4 regions of the Paenibacillus sp. NMA1017 genome follow, and region 4 is predicted to be linked to each of the others. Evidence: predicted binding sites of a transcription regulator. Region 4 holds the regulator's gene; each other region holds the start of a gene.

Region 1 (3,924 bases), on a different contig from region 4:
CTTGTTCAGTAACCCCTCTCGGCAGTGTCAAAATCCCTGCGCCCAATACGGTATTGGTCAGAAATACAGCCGCCTGCTTCGTTGTGATCTTATCATCAGAGCGTCTAAACACAGTAGCTCCTCCTTCGTCTTGGCATCATGATCTGCGCTTTTTTTGCTGAGTTTTCATCATATTGGGTCTTCGTTTCATCAGAGATATAGGAGCACGAATGTACACATCCTTCCAATCGCTTAGGCGCATGGGAGAAAAGGGAGTCACATACGGTACGCCAAAGCTTTTTAATTTCGTCAGATGGATACAAATTAGCAGAAAGAACAATATGGTTCCGAACATGCCCAGGAGGGCTGCAAAGAGCATGCCGGCGAAACGCAAAAGGCGCAAGGTGATACCTGCACTATATGTTGGTATCGAAAACGAAGAAATAGCAGTAACCGCCACTACAATCACCAGGAAGGGACTAACGATGCCCGCATTGACAGCAGCGTCACCGATGACTAAGCCTCCCACAATGCCCATCGCAGGACCAATGGGTTTGGGCAAGCGAATGCCGGCCTCCCTTAGGATTTCAATAGAGATTTCCAAAATCATGACCTCTATAACGGACGGGAAAGGGACGCCTTGACGAGTTTGGATAATGCTAATGACCAACTTGGTCGGAATCAAACCGGGATGAAACGATATAAATGAAATGTACAAAGCTGGCCCCATCAGCGCTATAAAAGCTCCGGTAAACCGCAGCAGGCGTAAGAGTGTTCCTGGAATCCAGCGCTCATAATAGTCCTCTGGCGATTGAAGTAGCATACTGAAGGTCACCGGAACAATAAGTGCAAAGGGAGTTCCATCCAGCAAAATGGCTATTCTTCCTTCCAATAAAGCGTTAATGACACGGTCGGGGCGCTCTGTGTTGTGAGCCTGCTGGAACGGACTTAAATAATTGTCTTCAATGAGTTGCTCCACATAACCGGATTCAGCCAAAAAATCCATGTCTATTTTTGAAATTCTGCGCTTTACTTCTTCGAGGAGATCCGGATTCACAATATCCTTTATATACGCGACAACCAGATCTTTTTTGATTCGGCTTCCCACTTGGAATTTCTTCATCTCCAAACTTTTGTTTAAGCCCTGGCGTCGAAGCATCGAAGTATTTTCACCTAATACTTCCGTAAAACCAATTCGGGGACCCCGAAGTAATGCTTCAGAGGTTGGTTCATTGACGGAGCGAATGGCGCCATTAGGCGAGCCCACCAGCAGTGCTCCCTTCATTCCTTCAATTAATAAGGCAGTATGGCCTAAAAGTATAGACTCCTGCAGGTCCTCCATATCAGCAACTTCACTAATTTGCGTAAGTGGCATCAAGTTTTCTTTTATAAAAGAGTTACTTATACTTTCCTGCTGTTCCTGTGGGTCCTGCTGGCCGTCAAACATCAAGACCTCCATTACCTGCTTGCTCATAAGCTTTTCATCCTGCATACCTTCTATGAAGACTAACACAGACCGAGCATGATATTTCTTCACCACAAACTCACGAAAATGCACATCACTATTTTCGCCTATAGCTTCTCGAATGGACTTTAAGTCGGAATCATAATTCCCTGTAACTTTGGAGCTTGGTTCATGCTGCTGATCCGCGTGGCCTTCGTTATGTTCGTCGGAAAGCGGACGATCAGAAGAATGTTTGGATTTTGCTCCCTTACTGCCGACATACGAATAAATCGAGGTGTTTATATAATAAATTCCTAAAGGAATAACCAACGCGAGGCCTGCTTGAAAGAGTGTACTCCAGCTTGGAATATAAGAAATAATTTTAGACCACATGATGATCACCTCCATACGATTCGATTCATTTTCCCTTAAGATACAAGTTGTTCCTAAAGTATTCCTTATAAAGGTTGTATTTACACATGAAATGGAAAGATTCATCCGATGAAGTGGGCAATTGATGTATTTAATATTTATGAAATTTGACTCTTACCTTTATCCCTTGAAACGAAATAGGGAAATCCCTAAATATTCATAATTTGAACTACATTGTGATTCTGATCACATATAGCTCTATCTGCTGTATTAGAATAGAAGCATAAGCAATATTCATAGGAACGTAGGAGATGTCGTCGGATAGGGAGTATCGTCGAATGAATGGAGGAACCGGTATATGATAAACAGTAAACAGAAACTTGTGGTTATAGGGAACGGGATGGCTGGTATCAATACGGTCGAACAAATTTTAAAATTAACAGATAAGTATGAAATTACGGTCCTGGGAAATGAGCCGCATCCGAACTATAACAGGATCATGCTCTCTTATGTGTTGGAAGGTAGTAAAACGATTGATGATATCATACTGAACGATTTGCAATGGTACGCGGATCAAGGGATTGCTTTATATACAGGAAAAATGGTGAAAAGCATTGACGGTGAGAACAAGAAGATTCGCACCGAAGACGGACTGGAAATTGATTACGATGTAGCTTTGGTAGCTACTGGCTCACAATCATTTATTCTGCCTATTCCGGGCAAAGAATTACCGGGTGTCATCGGTTTCCGAGATATCGCCGATTGCTCGGCAATGCTTGAGGCAGCGAAGACCTTTAAAAAGGCAGCTGTCATTGGTGGAGGCCTATTGGGGCTGGAAGCAGCTAAAGGCTTGGTCAACCTGGGTATGGATGTTACGGTCGTTCATTTAATGGAGGATTTGATGGAACGCCAGCTGGACCGGGAAGCCTCTGCGATGCTGAAAGCAGAACTAGAACGCCAGGGAATCAAGTTTGCTATGCAAATGCAAACTTCGGAAGTGTATGGTCAAGATCGGGTACAAGGACTGCGGTTTTCAGACGGAAGCGAGCTGGAAGCGGATTTGGTCGTTATGGCCGTCGGGATCAAGCCTAATATTCAGGTAGCTGTGCAAAGTGGTATGGAAACGAACCGTGGTATTGTAGTCGATGATTTGATGAGAACCTCCCTGCCGGATGTATATGCTGTCGGGGAATGTGTTGAACACCGTGGAACCTGTTACGGCTTGGTAGCTCCGCTGTTTGAGCAGGGAAGTGTCATTGCCAAACATTTGGCAGGCGCGGAAACTGAAGGCTATATGGGATCGGTGGTTTCTACCAAGCTCAAAATTTCAGGGGTGGATGTTTTCTCAGCTGGCGAATTCATAACCCAGCCTGAACATACGGTGATTGTGGCAAAGGATGAGTGGAAGCGCACATACAAAAAAGTGCTGCTTCGTGATAATAAAATTGTTGGGACTGTACTGTTCGGCGATGTGAGCGAATCTGCTAGCCTTCAAAAATATGTGCGTCAGCAAACGCTGATGACAGATGAGATCTACGGACAGATCATGGGTACTGGATGCAGCAATCACGGGGCGAAAACATCATCCGCTGAAACGATGGCCGATGATGAAATTGTGTGTGGCTGTAACGGTGTAACTAAAAAGGCCATTGTTGATGCAATTAATGAAAATGGACTGACTACAGTCGATGAAATTAAAGCATGTACCGGAGCAACGCGTTCCTGTGGAGGATGTAAGCCGGTCGTGGAACAGATTCTACAATATGTTCTTGGAGACAGCTTCAAGACGTCAGCCAAACAAGGAATATGTGGCTGCACAACATTGAGCCGGGACGAGATTGTGGAAGCGATCAAAACCAAAGGGCTGACAACAACGCGTGAAGTTATGAATGTACTGGGTTGGCATAATGATGAAGGATGCTCCAAATGCCGCCCGGCGCTGAATTACTATTTGGGAATGATTAACCCGGATACCTATGAAAATGAGGGAGATTCCCGTTTTGTAAATGAGCGATTGCACGCAAACATTCAAAAGGATGGAACGTTTACAGTTGTTCCTAGAATGTACGGTGGTGTGACGACTCCAGAAGATTTGAAGAAGATAGCTGATGTTTCTCTTAAATACAACG
Region 2 (3,924 bases), on a different contig from region 4:
AGAGCCAGTTACCGTGAAGGTAGATATTGCAATAGAAGAAAGAGAGCTGAAAATTAAAGTAGAAGATGACGGGATCGGCATGGAAGTTGGGCAACTGACCCGTCTGCTAGCTCGGATCAGGGGGACGGATGAGCCGGAAGGGAGCAGTATTGGCCTGCGTAATGTACATCAACGTCTGACATTGATGTATGGTGAACGCTATGGATTGCATATTGAAAGCGCATTACAAGTAGGAACAACCGTATACTTTTCCATACCGAGGGAGGAAGAGGAGAATGTATAAAGCAATGATCGTAGATGATGAGCCTGCGATTCGTGAAGGATTGTCCTCCATTATTGACTGGGGGGATTGTGGCTTCCGTATTGTCGATACGGCAGGGAATGGACGCGAGGCTCTGGATAAGTTCGGAGAGCATCGACCGGAGCTGGTCATTGTAGATATTCGTATGCCCGGGATGAGTGGACTGGAGGTTATACGTAGTATACGTGAAAAGAACGGGGAGCCGTATCATTTTCTCATATTAAGCGGATATGCAGACTTTGATTATGCACGGCAAGCCATGGGCTTCGGGGTGGATGGCTATCTACTGAAGCCAGTTGATGAGGAAGAAATGACGACAGAGTTGAAGCGGGTACGGCAAAACATTGAGGACGAGAAAGAAGACGGCAAATGGGGAAGTCCGCCTTCCCATGAGCGTAATTGGATCGAAGCACTATTGTTTCCGGTTCATCGAGAGCATGCTCGTAATGCCGTGGAAAGCAGCGATTCTCTGCACAAAGCATCCGAGCAAGCTGAACATCACAGCGGTAACGGAAAACATGGACAACAGCCCGCGTTACCAGCGTTGGACTGGAGTAGCTATCAGGTTATTCTGCTGGATTTACGTATTCCCGACTGGGATCGGCAAGCTCGGCAGTCGGCAGCAAAGCAACGGCTAACAGAATTGTGCCATGAGCAGGGTAGAGGTATCGTGTTTGAGGCTGGAATATATATGGGTCTTTTGCTTCCCGCCACATTACAAACGGAGAAAGATGCTGTTCAGTTACTGGCTACTTGGCGACAGGAGCTAGAGCCGTGGGCAACGGAAATTTATGCGGCTGCCGGTGATCCTGTATCCATTCTTAGCGACATTCCCAGATCTTTTGAGCAGGCACTACGATTGTTAGAACGTACGTTTTTGTTCCGGGCAGAAAGAGTCATGCTTTCCGGAGAACTACACGAATTGGAGACAGTTGAGACTGATATGAGTGGAGCATCTGATAGTGCCACAAATGATCCCCTACGTTATGCAGAAAAGCTGTACTATGCGCTAGATATGGCTAATAGTGAAGCTGCAACCCGTGTCATTAAGGAAATGGAAGGCCAATTTCCACGGATTTATCGCACAGAATCTGCAATCAAGGCAGCGTTCGCCCAAACATTCACACTGGCGTTGAACAAGTATGCAGCCGGACAGGATCACAGCCGAACCGTGCTGGAGGAGCACTCCAGCTTTATAACCGATGTATATGCTTATTCCACATTGGGCGAGCTGGTGGATCACTCGCTGGAGCATGTGTTGCAATGGATTGGCCAAACTGATCCTGGTGGCAAGGGCATCATCATGAAACAAATGATTGACTTTATACATAGTCATTATGATGAAAATTTGCGACTGGAGTTACTGGCAGATATGTTCAATTACAATAGTGGCTATTTGGGCAAACTGTTCAAAAGTCATACTGGCGAGGCCTTTAATGCCTACTTGGATAAGGTGAGGATTGAGCGGGCAAGGGAGTTGCTTGCACAAGGAATTAAGGTGCACCAGGTGGCGGAACGCGTAGGGTATGCGAACGCAGACTATTTTCATAGTAAATTTAAAAAGTATGCTGGAATGTCACCTTCCTCTTACCGTAATCGGGTTCAAAAGAACGGAGGAACAGATGGCTGTTGATAGATTCCTAGGTTTAATGCTATGAAGTCTCTCTTGCAGATGTCGGAGGTACGAACTCCGAACGAAGAGAGGCTCTTTTTTATGGTGAAAAATTGGATAGATCAATCGAAAATGTCACATTTATTATGGAGTTTAGGGTGTTTTCATCAAATCGCCACCATTATGACACAGCTTTGACACGATGTTCACATTTTCGATTCTATTTCATTTAAATTTATTCTATATAATGGGGATAATCTGAAGCCGGATCATGACAGCCATGGTAAAGGTAGTTGAGTGAGTCATTTTCTAAAAAAGTGACCGCTGCATATGTAAGAATGTGAATACTATCACAAATGTAGAAAGTTTCAGATTAAAGACACTATAAATCATTGTTAAGAGAAGTGCAGGGGGGGCAACATCATGGACGTATTGGATTTGGCACGGTTGCAGTTTGCAACCACAACGATTCTTCACTTTGTTTATGTGCCGATCTCCATCGGATTGTCGTTATTGGTGGCAATTATGGAGACGATGTATGTTATCAAGAAAAATGACTTGTACAAAAAAATGGCTCAATTTTGGGGAACGTTTCTGCTGATTAACTTTGCACTGGGCGTAGTCACCGGGATTTTGCAAGAATTCCAGTTCGGGATGAACTGGTCGGACTTTTCCCGTTTTGTGGGTGATGTATTTGGTACGCCGCTGGCGATTGAAGCATTGCTTGCATTTTTCCTAGAATCGACCTTTATCGGATTATGGGTATTCGGTTGGGAAAGATTGTCCAAAACGGTCCATTTAATTTGTATGTGGTTGGTATCTATCGGTACGATGTTATCGGCATTGTGGATTCTAGCTGCTAATTCATTCATGCAGCGTCCAGTAGGATATGAGATTCAAAATGGACGTGCAGAAATGAAAGATTTTGCCGCTCTGTTAACGAACGAACAACTGCTATGGGAATTTCCGCATACGCTGTTTGCTGCTTTTGCGACAGGAGCATTTCTGATCGCGGGTATCAGTGCATGGAAGCTGATGCACAAAAAGAATATGGACTTTTTTAAACCTTCTTTCAAATTGAGCATTATTGTTGCCTTAATCAGCGCCATAGCTATTCCTTTGTTTGGTCATGGTCAGGCTCAATATTTAGTGAAAACACAACCGATGAAGATGGCTGCCAGTGAGGGCTTATGGGAGAACAGCGGTGACCCCGCTCCTTGGACAGTTATCGCATGGATTGATCCTGGAAACAAGGAAAATACCTTCGAGATTAAAGTTCCTTTTGCTCTGAGTTTTCTATCCTATAGTAAATTTACCGGCTCTGTGCCTGGTATGAATGAGCTTCAGGCTGAATATGAGAAAACCTATGGTCCGGGCGATTATATCCCGCCAGTACGAACCACGTTCTGGAGCTTTCGCATTATGATTGCAGCCGGGTGTGGCATGATTGCACTCGCTTTATATGGAGCTTACCTGACGTTCCGTAAAAAGTTGGAAGGTTCACATCGCTGGTTCTACCGCCTTATGATATGGGGGATATCCCTTCCATTCATTGGTAATACTGCAGGATGGATCATGACCGAAATAGGTCGCCAACCGTGGACGGTATTTGGTCTGCTTCAAACAAAAGATTCTGTTTCACCTACTGTTGTGGCTGGAGAAGTGCTGTTCTCGTTCATCTCATTTACCACATTGTATTTAATTTTAACAGGTGTGCTGGCGTTTCTGTTTTACCGTACGGCTCGCAAAGGTCCGGATATTGATTCACAACAGCAAACCGTAATTCATGATCCATTTGCCCAAGGGGGTGACACCATTGTCGCTAAATGATTTATGGTTCTTATTGATCGCTGTGCTGTTTACTGGCTTCTTTTTTCTGGAAGGCTTTGATTTTGGCGTAGGAATGGCCACAGGATTGGTGCCGCGTAATGACCAACAAAAACGTTTGATGATCAATACGATTGGTCCATTCTGGGATGCGAACGAAGTGTGGCTGATTACAGCAGCAGGT
Region 3 (3,924 bases), 160 kb from region 4:
ATGTATCCTGAGGCAGACATTCCGGTAGTTCAGATCTCTGTAAATCCATATCTCTCGCCCAAAGTACAATATGCCATTGGTGAAGTGCTGCGTGGACTTGGAGAACAGGATATTCTAGTCATTGGCAGTGGCGTGACTGTTCATAATCTGCGTATCGTCAAATGGGGGGAAACGAAAACAGAACCTTGGGCTATAGAATTTGATGATTGGATTATTAATAAAGTGCAAAGTAGAGATATAGAGGCTTTGGATCACTATGAAAACGAAGCACCGTATGCTCGCCAGGCCGTACCAAGAGCAGAACACTTTGTACCGTTGTTTATTGCAATGGGGAGTGGCAATCCTGCAAACAAAGCCAAGGTCATCCATAGAAGCTATGAGATGGGGAATTTAAGTTATCTATGCTTACAGTTTTAAAAAAAATGTGTTGCCAGAAGAAGGACTATTGTTTATACGACCGCTACTGTTTCTGTATAAGTAGAGGAGTGGAAATAAATTAGGGAGTGTTATAAGCTATAATGGCTTATAACACTCCCTTTTACATAGAAACGATTTATTATATCCGACAAATCTCACGAGGGCACAATTCACAATGACATACACCTTGCAGCATTTCCAAATCCTTGACAACAATCATACCATTATCGTATTCTACTGCATTTTTCTTACGTAGATCACTAAGCATCCGGTTTACGCTTTCCCGGGTCGCACCGATCATATTTGATAAGTCAGTATGAGTAATTTTTTTATGAATCAGGATATGTTCGCCGTGAGGCTCACCATAGGTATTGCATAGACGAATGAGTGTTGAACATAAAGCGCCTGGCTTGCCGTACATCATCAAGTCGCGGAACTTAGTCTGAGTAATGCGGTGATGCGAACCCATCCATTTCATAAAGTCAATCGCAAAATCACAATGCTGGCAAATAAGCAACTCCAGATCTGTATGATCGATTACGCCAATATCACTGTCTTCCAGAACCTCAGCAGAAAAGGAATGCTTAGTACCGAAAAATGGATCGGCTTGACCAACAAGATCGCCGCTTTGATACATATATAGAATAAGTTCCTTGCCCTCATCCGTTGTTTTGGTTACTTTCACGCGTCCGCGCTTAATATAAAACAGCTTATCCGCTGTATCTCCTTCCCAGAACAGATGCGAGCTTTCTGGCATAACTCGATCTTTCATCATCACTTGCAATCGGTTGAAGCTGGCCTCCGAGAAGCAACAGGTGTTGCCGCGGGCTTCCATTACATTTGTAGGGTTTCTCATCGTCCATTTCCCCTTTGTATCCTATGTTTTTTATCTGCAACTTGATCAATTCAAATTCATTATATACCTGTGCAATGAGTTTTTGGGGCAAGAAGAGGGGGTAAAAGTGGCAGAATTCCAAACTTTGTGATTTAATTCACTTCATAAAATAAAATTTTAAATAGATTGTGAAAAAAATCACAATATATCTTGAAAAGCTGTGTTACGATCAGTGCGTGAACAAGAGATAGTACACGAGATAACAGGAGGATGAGGGAAATGGCTGTTAAAAACGAGGTTATTCAAAAAGAGCAAAGCGCAGAGCAGTATATTCAAACGCTGATTGACCGGGGGAACCGGGCACAGCAAGCTTTCATGAGTATGAATCAGGAACAGATTGACGAAATCGTACAAGCTATGGCACTCGCAGGGATGGATAAACACATGTACCTGGCGAAGTTGGCTGTTGAAGAAACAGGACGCGGTGTGTACGAGGACAAAATCACCAAAAACATGTTTGCAACAGAATATATCTATCATAGCATCAAAAATGAAAAAACCGTCGGTGTCATTGAAGACAATGATTTTGACAGTTTTCAAAAGATAGCAGAGCCAGTCGGCATTATCATGGGGATCACTCCAGTGACAAACCCGACTTCGACTACGATGTTCAAAGCGTTGATTGCCATTAAAACACGTAACCCAATCATTTTCGGTTTCCATCCATCTGCTCAATCGTGTAGTGCGGAAGCAGCCCGCGTCTTGCTCGAAGCAGCTGTTAAACATGGTGCTCCGGCCGATTGTATTCAATGGATTGAAGCACCTTCGATGGATAAGACCAATGTACTGATGAACCACCCTGATGTGGCGCTAATTTTGGCAACTGGTGGATCAGGCATGGTTAAGGCAGCTTACAGCTGCGGTAAACCAGCACTTGGTGTAGGTCCTGGTAACGTGCCTTGCTTTATTGAAAAAACAGCGGATATCAAACAGGCCGTGAATGATCTTATCCTCTCGAAATCTTTTGATAACGGTATGATTTGTGCTTCGGAGCAAGCGGTTATTATCGAAGAGCCAATCTTCGAACAAGTGAAAAAATTGATGATCGCTAACGGTTGCTATTTTGTAAATAAAGAAGAAGCAGCTAAGCTCACTCAAGGAGCTATGAATGTCGAGAAATGTGCAGTGAACCCAGCTATTGTCGGGCAGTCTGCTGTAAAAATTGCTGAAATGAGTGGTATTACAGTACCAGCAGGAACTAAAATTTTGGTCGCTGAGATTGAAGGGGTAGGAACAAAATTCCCATTGTCTGCGGAAAAATTGAGTCCTGTATTGGCTTGCTATAAAGTAAAAAATGCGGAACAAGGTATTCAACGCGCTGCTGAAGTCGTGGAATTCGGGGGCATGGGTCACTCGTCCGCTATTCATTCGAACGATGAGGATGTTATCGCTCGGTTTGCAAACCGTTTGCAAACAGGACGTATCATTGTAAATGCACCTTCCACACATGGTGCGATTGGCGACATTTACAATACCAATCTTCCTTCGTTGACACTCGGTTGCGGTTCGTACGGTCGTAACTCAACTTCGTCGAACGTATCGGCAGTCAATCTGATTAATGTGAAAAGGGTGGCGAAACGGACGGTGAATATGCAATGGTTCAAAGTACCTTCCAAAATCTATTTTGAAAAAAATTCGACACAGTATCTTGCTAAAATGCCTGATATCACACGTGTAGCCATTATCACAGACCCTATGATGGTACAACTGGGATATGTAGATCGTGTTATTCATTATCTGCATCAACGCCAAACACCAGTAGCTATCGAAGTGTTCTCTGAAGTAGAGCCAGATCCATCGACAGTTACGGTAGAACGTGGTACTGAAATGATGAGACGTTTCCAACCGGATTGCATCATCGCACTGGGCGGCGGTTCGCCAATGGATGCCGCTAAAGGCATGTGGATGTTCTATGAATATCCAGATACTGATTTCAATAACTTAAAACAAAAATTCATGGATATCCGTAAACGGATTTACAAGTACCCACGTCTAGGCCAAAAAGCACAATTTGTAGCGATCCCTACAACCTCGGGTACAGGTTCGGAAGTTACATCGTTCGCAGTAATTACGGACAAAAACTTGGGCAACACGAAGTACCCGTTGGCTGACTATGAGTTGACTCCTGATGTGGCAATTATTGACCCAGTGTTTGTATACTCGCTGCCTAAAACAGCTGTAGCGGACACAGGTATGGACGTTCTGACACATGCTATCGAGGCTTACGTGTCCGTAATGGCTAATGACTACACGGATGGTCTGGCGATTAAAGCCATTCAATTGGTATTCCAATACCTGGAACAATCGGCTCTGACTGGTGATAAGCTGGCTCGTGAAAAAATGCATAATGCTTCTACACTTGCTGGTATGGCATTTGCTAATGCATTCTTGGGTATTAACCACAGTCTTGCACATAAATGGGGTGGACAATACCATACAGCGCATGGCCGTACGAATGCCATTTTATTGCCGCATGTCATTCGCTATAATGCGAAAAAACCGACAAAATTTGCTTCGTTCCCTAAATATTCGCACTTTGTTGCGGATGAGCGTTATGCAGAAATTGCACGCATACTAGGACTGCCTGCACGCACCACCGAAGAAGGGGTTAA
Region 4 (3,924 bases):
GGCTTATAATTTTTACACCTGGAAGCTGCTGCTGAATTAGCGCCGTCATTTTTTGCTCGTCGACTCCGTTCTTCAGCAACTCGGTATGAACACCGCTATTATCTGCGGCAGGTACATTAGGTTGTCCTTCCACTTTTTGAAAAGGAACCCACACCATTATATTTTCATTCTGTGCATTTTTCCCTTGAACCACCCAATATACCTGATCCCACACAGACTTCCATGTTTGAGTCGTACTAACCAGACCACCTGATTGCTTGGCCTTAATGATAGCGGCATTTTTCTCAGCCACCTGGTCTTGAGTAACATAGGAATAATACCAGAAAATGCTGACCAGGATCAGTATCACGGCCAATATGGCGACCGCTATCCATTTTTTCTTATTTTTCAAACCCGTGCTTCCTCTCTAAGGGGATGTGACACCTGAATTAGCGCGACAGCAGCCCTTCAAAGGCGGCTTGTGCCTCATGTTTGATACGTTCCTCGTCCATAGTCAGGCATTCGCCGTTTTTTACAACCTGACGACCGTCTACCCACACATGAGCCACGTCCTTGGCGCTTGCAGAGTATACCGCATGGGAAATAAGATCTGTGCGCGGCAAGAAATGTGCCTGATTCAGATCCAGCGCGATAAAGTCAGCCTTGTTGCCTGCTGCCAACGCTCCTACTTCTTTTAAACCAATCGACTTTGCACCGTATTCTGTTGCCAGACGCAGCGCTTCACTTGCAGGAACTGCCGTAGGGTCACCGGATACACCCTTGTGAATAAGTGCCGCCAGACGCATTTCCTCGAACATATCCAGGTTGTTATTGCTGGCAGGACCATCCGTTCCGAGAGAAACAGTAACCCCTGCACGCAGCAATTCAGGCACTCTTGCCACACCACTTGCCAGCTTCAAGTTGCTACCTGGATTGTGCGAAACTGCTACACCACGTTCCGCCAGTAGAGCTATTTCTTCGTCGTTCAAATGAACGCCATGAGCAACAAGCGAAGGACGGGAGAAAAAGCCAAGCTTATCCAAGTGTGCAACTGGACGCAAACCGTAGTCTCGTACGTTTTGCTCAACTTCGGCGATCGTCTCAGACATATGCGTATGCAGCGGCAAATCGAGATCATGCGCAGCTTGTACGAATTTTTCAATAAATGCAGGGGGACATGTATATGGCGCATGCGGTGACATCATCGTTGTAATACGGCCGTCTGCTTTACCGTGCCAGTTACGCGCAAAAGTCACGGCCTCAGCCAGCTTGATCCGCTGTTCTTCCTCCGAACATAGTCCAATTGCTCCACGCATCAGACTTGCACGAATACCTGACTCTTCAGCTACACGAGCCACCTCATCCATATGATCGTACATGTCCAGGAAGGTCGTTGTCCCACCTTTCAGCATTTCCAGCACAGACAAGGATGTGCCCCAGTACACGTCTGTAGATGTAAACTTGGCTTCCATAGGCCACATTTTTTCCTGAAGCCATACTTGAAGTGCCAAATCATCTCCATGCCCACGCAGCAGAGACATCGCCGCATGACCATGAGTATTGATCAGACCAGGTAAAAACAATAAGCCCTTACCATCAATCGCTTCCGTCTCTTCCTCACCCGCAGGCAAGGTTTCGCCAATATAAGTAATACGACTATCCTCCACAATCATAAAACCATGGATTACCCCAGCTTCTGATCCATTTACGGCAAAAGAGCCGTTTTTAATCATCCATTTATTCACTGTCATATTGTGTTTCTTCCTTTCCGTCCTCCAGATAATAAGCGAGGCTAAGCAAATCAGTTGTAAAGTCTGTGGCATGAATCCGAATGTTGGCCGGTGCCTTGAGAGTAGTCGGTGCAAAATTCAGGATTGCTCCAATTCCGCTCTCAATAAGCCTATCAGCCACGTGCTGTGCTTCAAAATCAGGTACGGTAATAATCCCAATTCGAATGTTTTTTTCTTTCACAGTCGCTTCCAGTTCATCCATCGGTTGAACGACCAAAGTATTGATCTTGGTTCCTACCTTATCCGGAAACGCATCAAATACCGCTACAATCTTCATATTGTCTTTTAAATAAGCGTTATAATTCGAAAGGGCTTGCCCCAGATTACCCGCTCCGACCAATACTACATTAATTTGCTGGTCAATTTTCAGGATATGGCGTATTTTTTCAATTAGATAAGAAACATCATAACCGATACCCTTCCGACCAAAATCTCCAAAATAGGCGAGATCTTTACGGATTTGGGCCGGGTTCAAATCTAGCCTCTGTCCCAACTCTTGAGAAGAGACCGTAGCCACCTCCCGTTTGTGCAGTGCATTCAGATAACGTAAATATACGGGTAACCTCCGTACGACAGCCTCTGAAATTTTATCTGATTTCATACTTGCTCCCCCTAATTGTAACGAACATACTCAGTGTCCGTCCGTTATGCCTCGGTCTCCGGGGCGGATTGGAGCCATTCGGCGATGCGGGGCACCATTTGCTCCGATGGCATATGCTCCATTTTTGGTCCCGGTAACGAGTACAAAAAGTGCTTTCCATAATAGGATTCGATCACACGCGTATCATAAACGATAACGACCCCGTGGTCGCTCGCTGTACGTACCAACCGCCCAAATCCCTGTTTGAAGCGAATGACCGCTTGTGGTACAGACAGCTTCATAAATGGATTCTTCTTCTGCTGCTGAAGCAGCTCGCTTTTTGCCTCCAGCAACGGGTGATTTGGCGGTTGAAACGGCAAACGAACAATGGCCAGACAAGTCAGTGCCTTCCCCGGAATATCGACGCCTTCCCAGAAGCTACTGGTTCCCAGCAATACAGAAGCTTTGGCTTCCTGAAAACGGCGGGTTAACTTGCTGCGACTCCCACTGTCCACGCCTTGTCCCAGCACAGTAATTTCGCTGGATGCTAACGCCTCTTTGAGCGGCTCATAAACTTGCCGGAGCATCCGATAGGAAGTAAACAGAACAAGCATTCTCCCCCGCGTCGCCTGAGCAGTCGCTCCTAGAGAGCTAACGAGCATATCTACAAAATGTGCATCTCCTACACTGCCCTTCACACTTGGAAAATCCCGTGGAATGACCAGCAACACCTGATCCCTGTAATTAAAGGGTGACGGGAGCTGCGAAGTCATCAGCCGCTCTTGATCTGCGGCCTCCTGCAAGCCGAGCTGATCGATCATGTACTGAAACGACTTATCTACCGATAAGGTAGCAGACGTCAGAATAATGCTTCTTTTTTTGTCAAAAAACATTTCTTTCAACTGGCGGCTCACATCGACGGGCACCGCATAAAATTGTAATGATTTACTACGGAATTGCCCACTCGCTTCAAGCCAGTATACGGTTGTTTCATCATCAAGTCGCATAAAAAAGCGCAAATTTTCTCGGATCCCCGCCAAATCCTTGAGCAGACCCGTAATATCTGTAATGAGGCTATCAGCTGCATAATCGTCATGTTCTTCCTTGACGTCCAGCATCAGCTTGTCGCCCTTGCGCAAAATTTCACTCATCGTTACATATAGCTGATTTTCCAAAGCTCCCGCCTGATCCCACTTTGCAGGCTTGGCCGAAGGTTTGAGACGGGAAGAAAACTGGCCTGTTTCACCCGGTGTTGCATCGCTTCGCTCTGGCAACATGCCAAACAGCTTGTCGCTTAGCAGGTCCCATGTTTCCTTCACCTCTAACACGAGCGGATACATCTGGTCGATGGTTGAGGCCCAATCCGCCGACTTCTCGTGCCCCGATTTCGCCAACTGTTGACGAAGTGAAGGCAGTTGTCCATTCTTGCTGTCTTTGAACAGTCGCGTCAGTGTATGCACGAGTGTGAAATATTTCATATGCATACCTAGGTGATTACCAGCTACTTCCTCCAGATGATGGGCTTCATCAATCACCAGATGTTCATAGCTCGGCAACAGCTGATGACTTGCTTTG

Evidence for each region. Region 4 encodes Rex, which represses fermentation and respiration genes when NADH is low (regulators of the CRP and FNR family bind a similar motif). Its sites were predicted from a motif close to TTGTGAAATATTTCACAA; they were not measured.
Region 1: nirB (nitrite reductase large subunit NirB) is a predicted target of Rex. The motif match lies at 2,030-2,047, and genes of this name have one in related genera.
Region 2: AC5ELV_RS20040 (cytochrome ubiquinol oxidase subunit I) is a predicted target of Rex. The motif match lies at 2,252-2,269, and genes of this name have one in related genera.
Region 3: adhE (bifunctional acetaldehyde-CoA/alcohol dehydrogenase) is a predicted target of Rex. The motif match lies at 1,439-1,456, and genes of this name have one in related genera.

Annotation. Positions count from the first base shown of each region.
Region 1 is NZ_JBZXYR010000010.1:15,362-19,285, forward strand. Features, by position in the region: gene AC5ELV_RS20595 (GerAB/ArcD/ProY family transporter) at 1-112, opposite strand, end outside; gene AC5ELV_RS20600 (spore germination protein) at 137-1,816, opposite strand; gene nirB (nitrite reductase large subunit NirB) at 2,154-3,924, shown strand, end outside.
Region 2 is NZ_JBZXYR010000009.1:121,120-125,043, forward strand. Features, by position in the region: gene AC5ELV_RS20030 (cache domain-containing sensor histidine kinase) at 1-283, shown strand, start outside; gene AC5ELV_RS20035 (response regulator) at 276-1,934, shown strand; gene AC5ELV_RS20040 (cytochrome ubiquinol oxidase subunit I) at 2,337-3,743, shown strand; gene cydB (cytochrome d ubiquinol oxidase subunit II) at 3,730-3,924, shown strand, end outside.
Region 3 is NZ_JBZXYR010000002.1:340,105-344,028, reverse strand. Features, by position in the region: gene AC5ELV_RS06600 (DODA-type extradiol aromatic ring-opening family dioxygenase) at 1-417, shown strand, start outside; gene AC5ELV_RS06595 (Crp/Fnr family transcriptional regulator) at 557-1,273, opposite strand; gene adhE (bifunctional acetaldehyde-CoA/alcohol dehydrogenase) at 1,532-3,924, shown strand, end outside.
Region 4 is NZ_JBZXYR010000002.1:182,464-186,387, forward strand. Features, by position in the region: gene AC5ELV_RS05770 (cell wall elongation regulator TseB-like domain-containing protein) at 1-391, opposite strand, end outside; gene AC5ELV_RS05775 (amidohydrolase) at 429-1,730, opposite strand; gene AC5ELV_RS05780 (redox-sensing transcriptional repressor Rex) at 1,717-2,370, opposite strand; gene dinG (ATP-dependent DNA helicase DinG) at 2,415-3,924, opposite strand, start outside.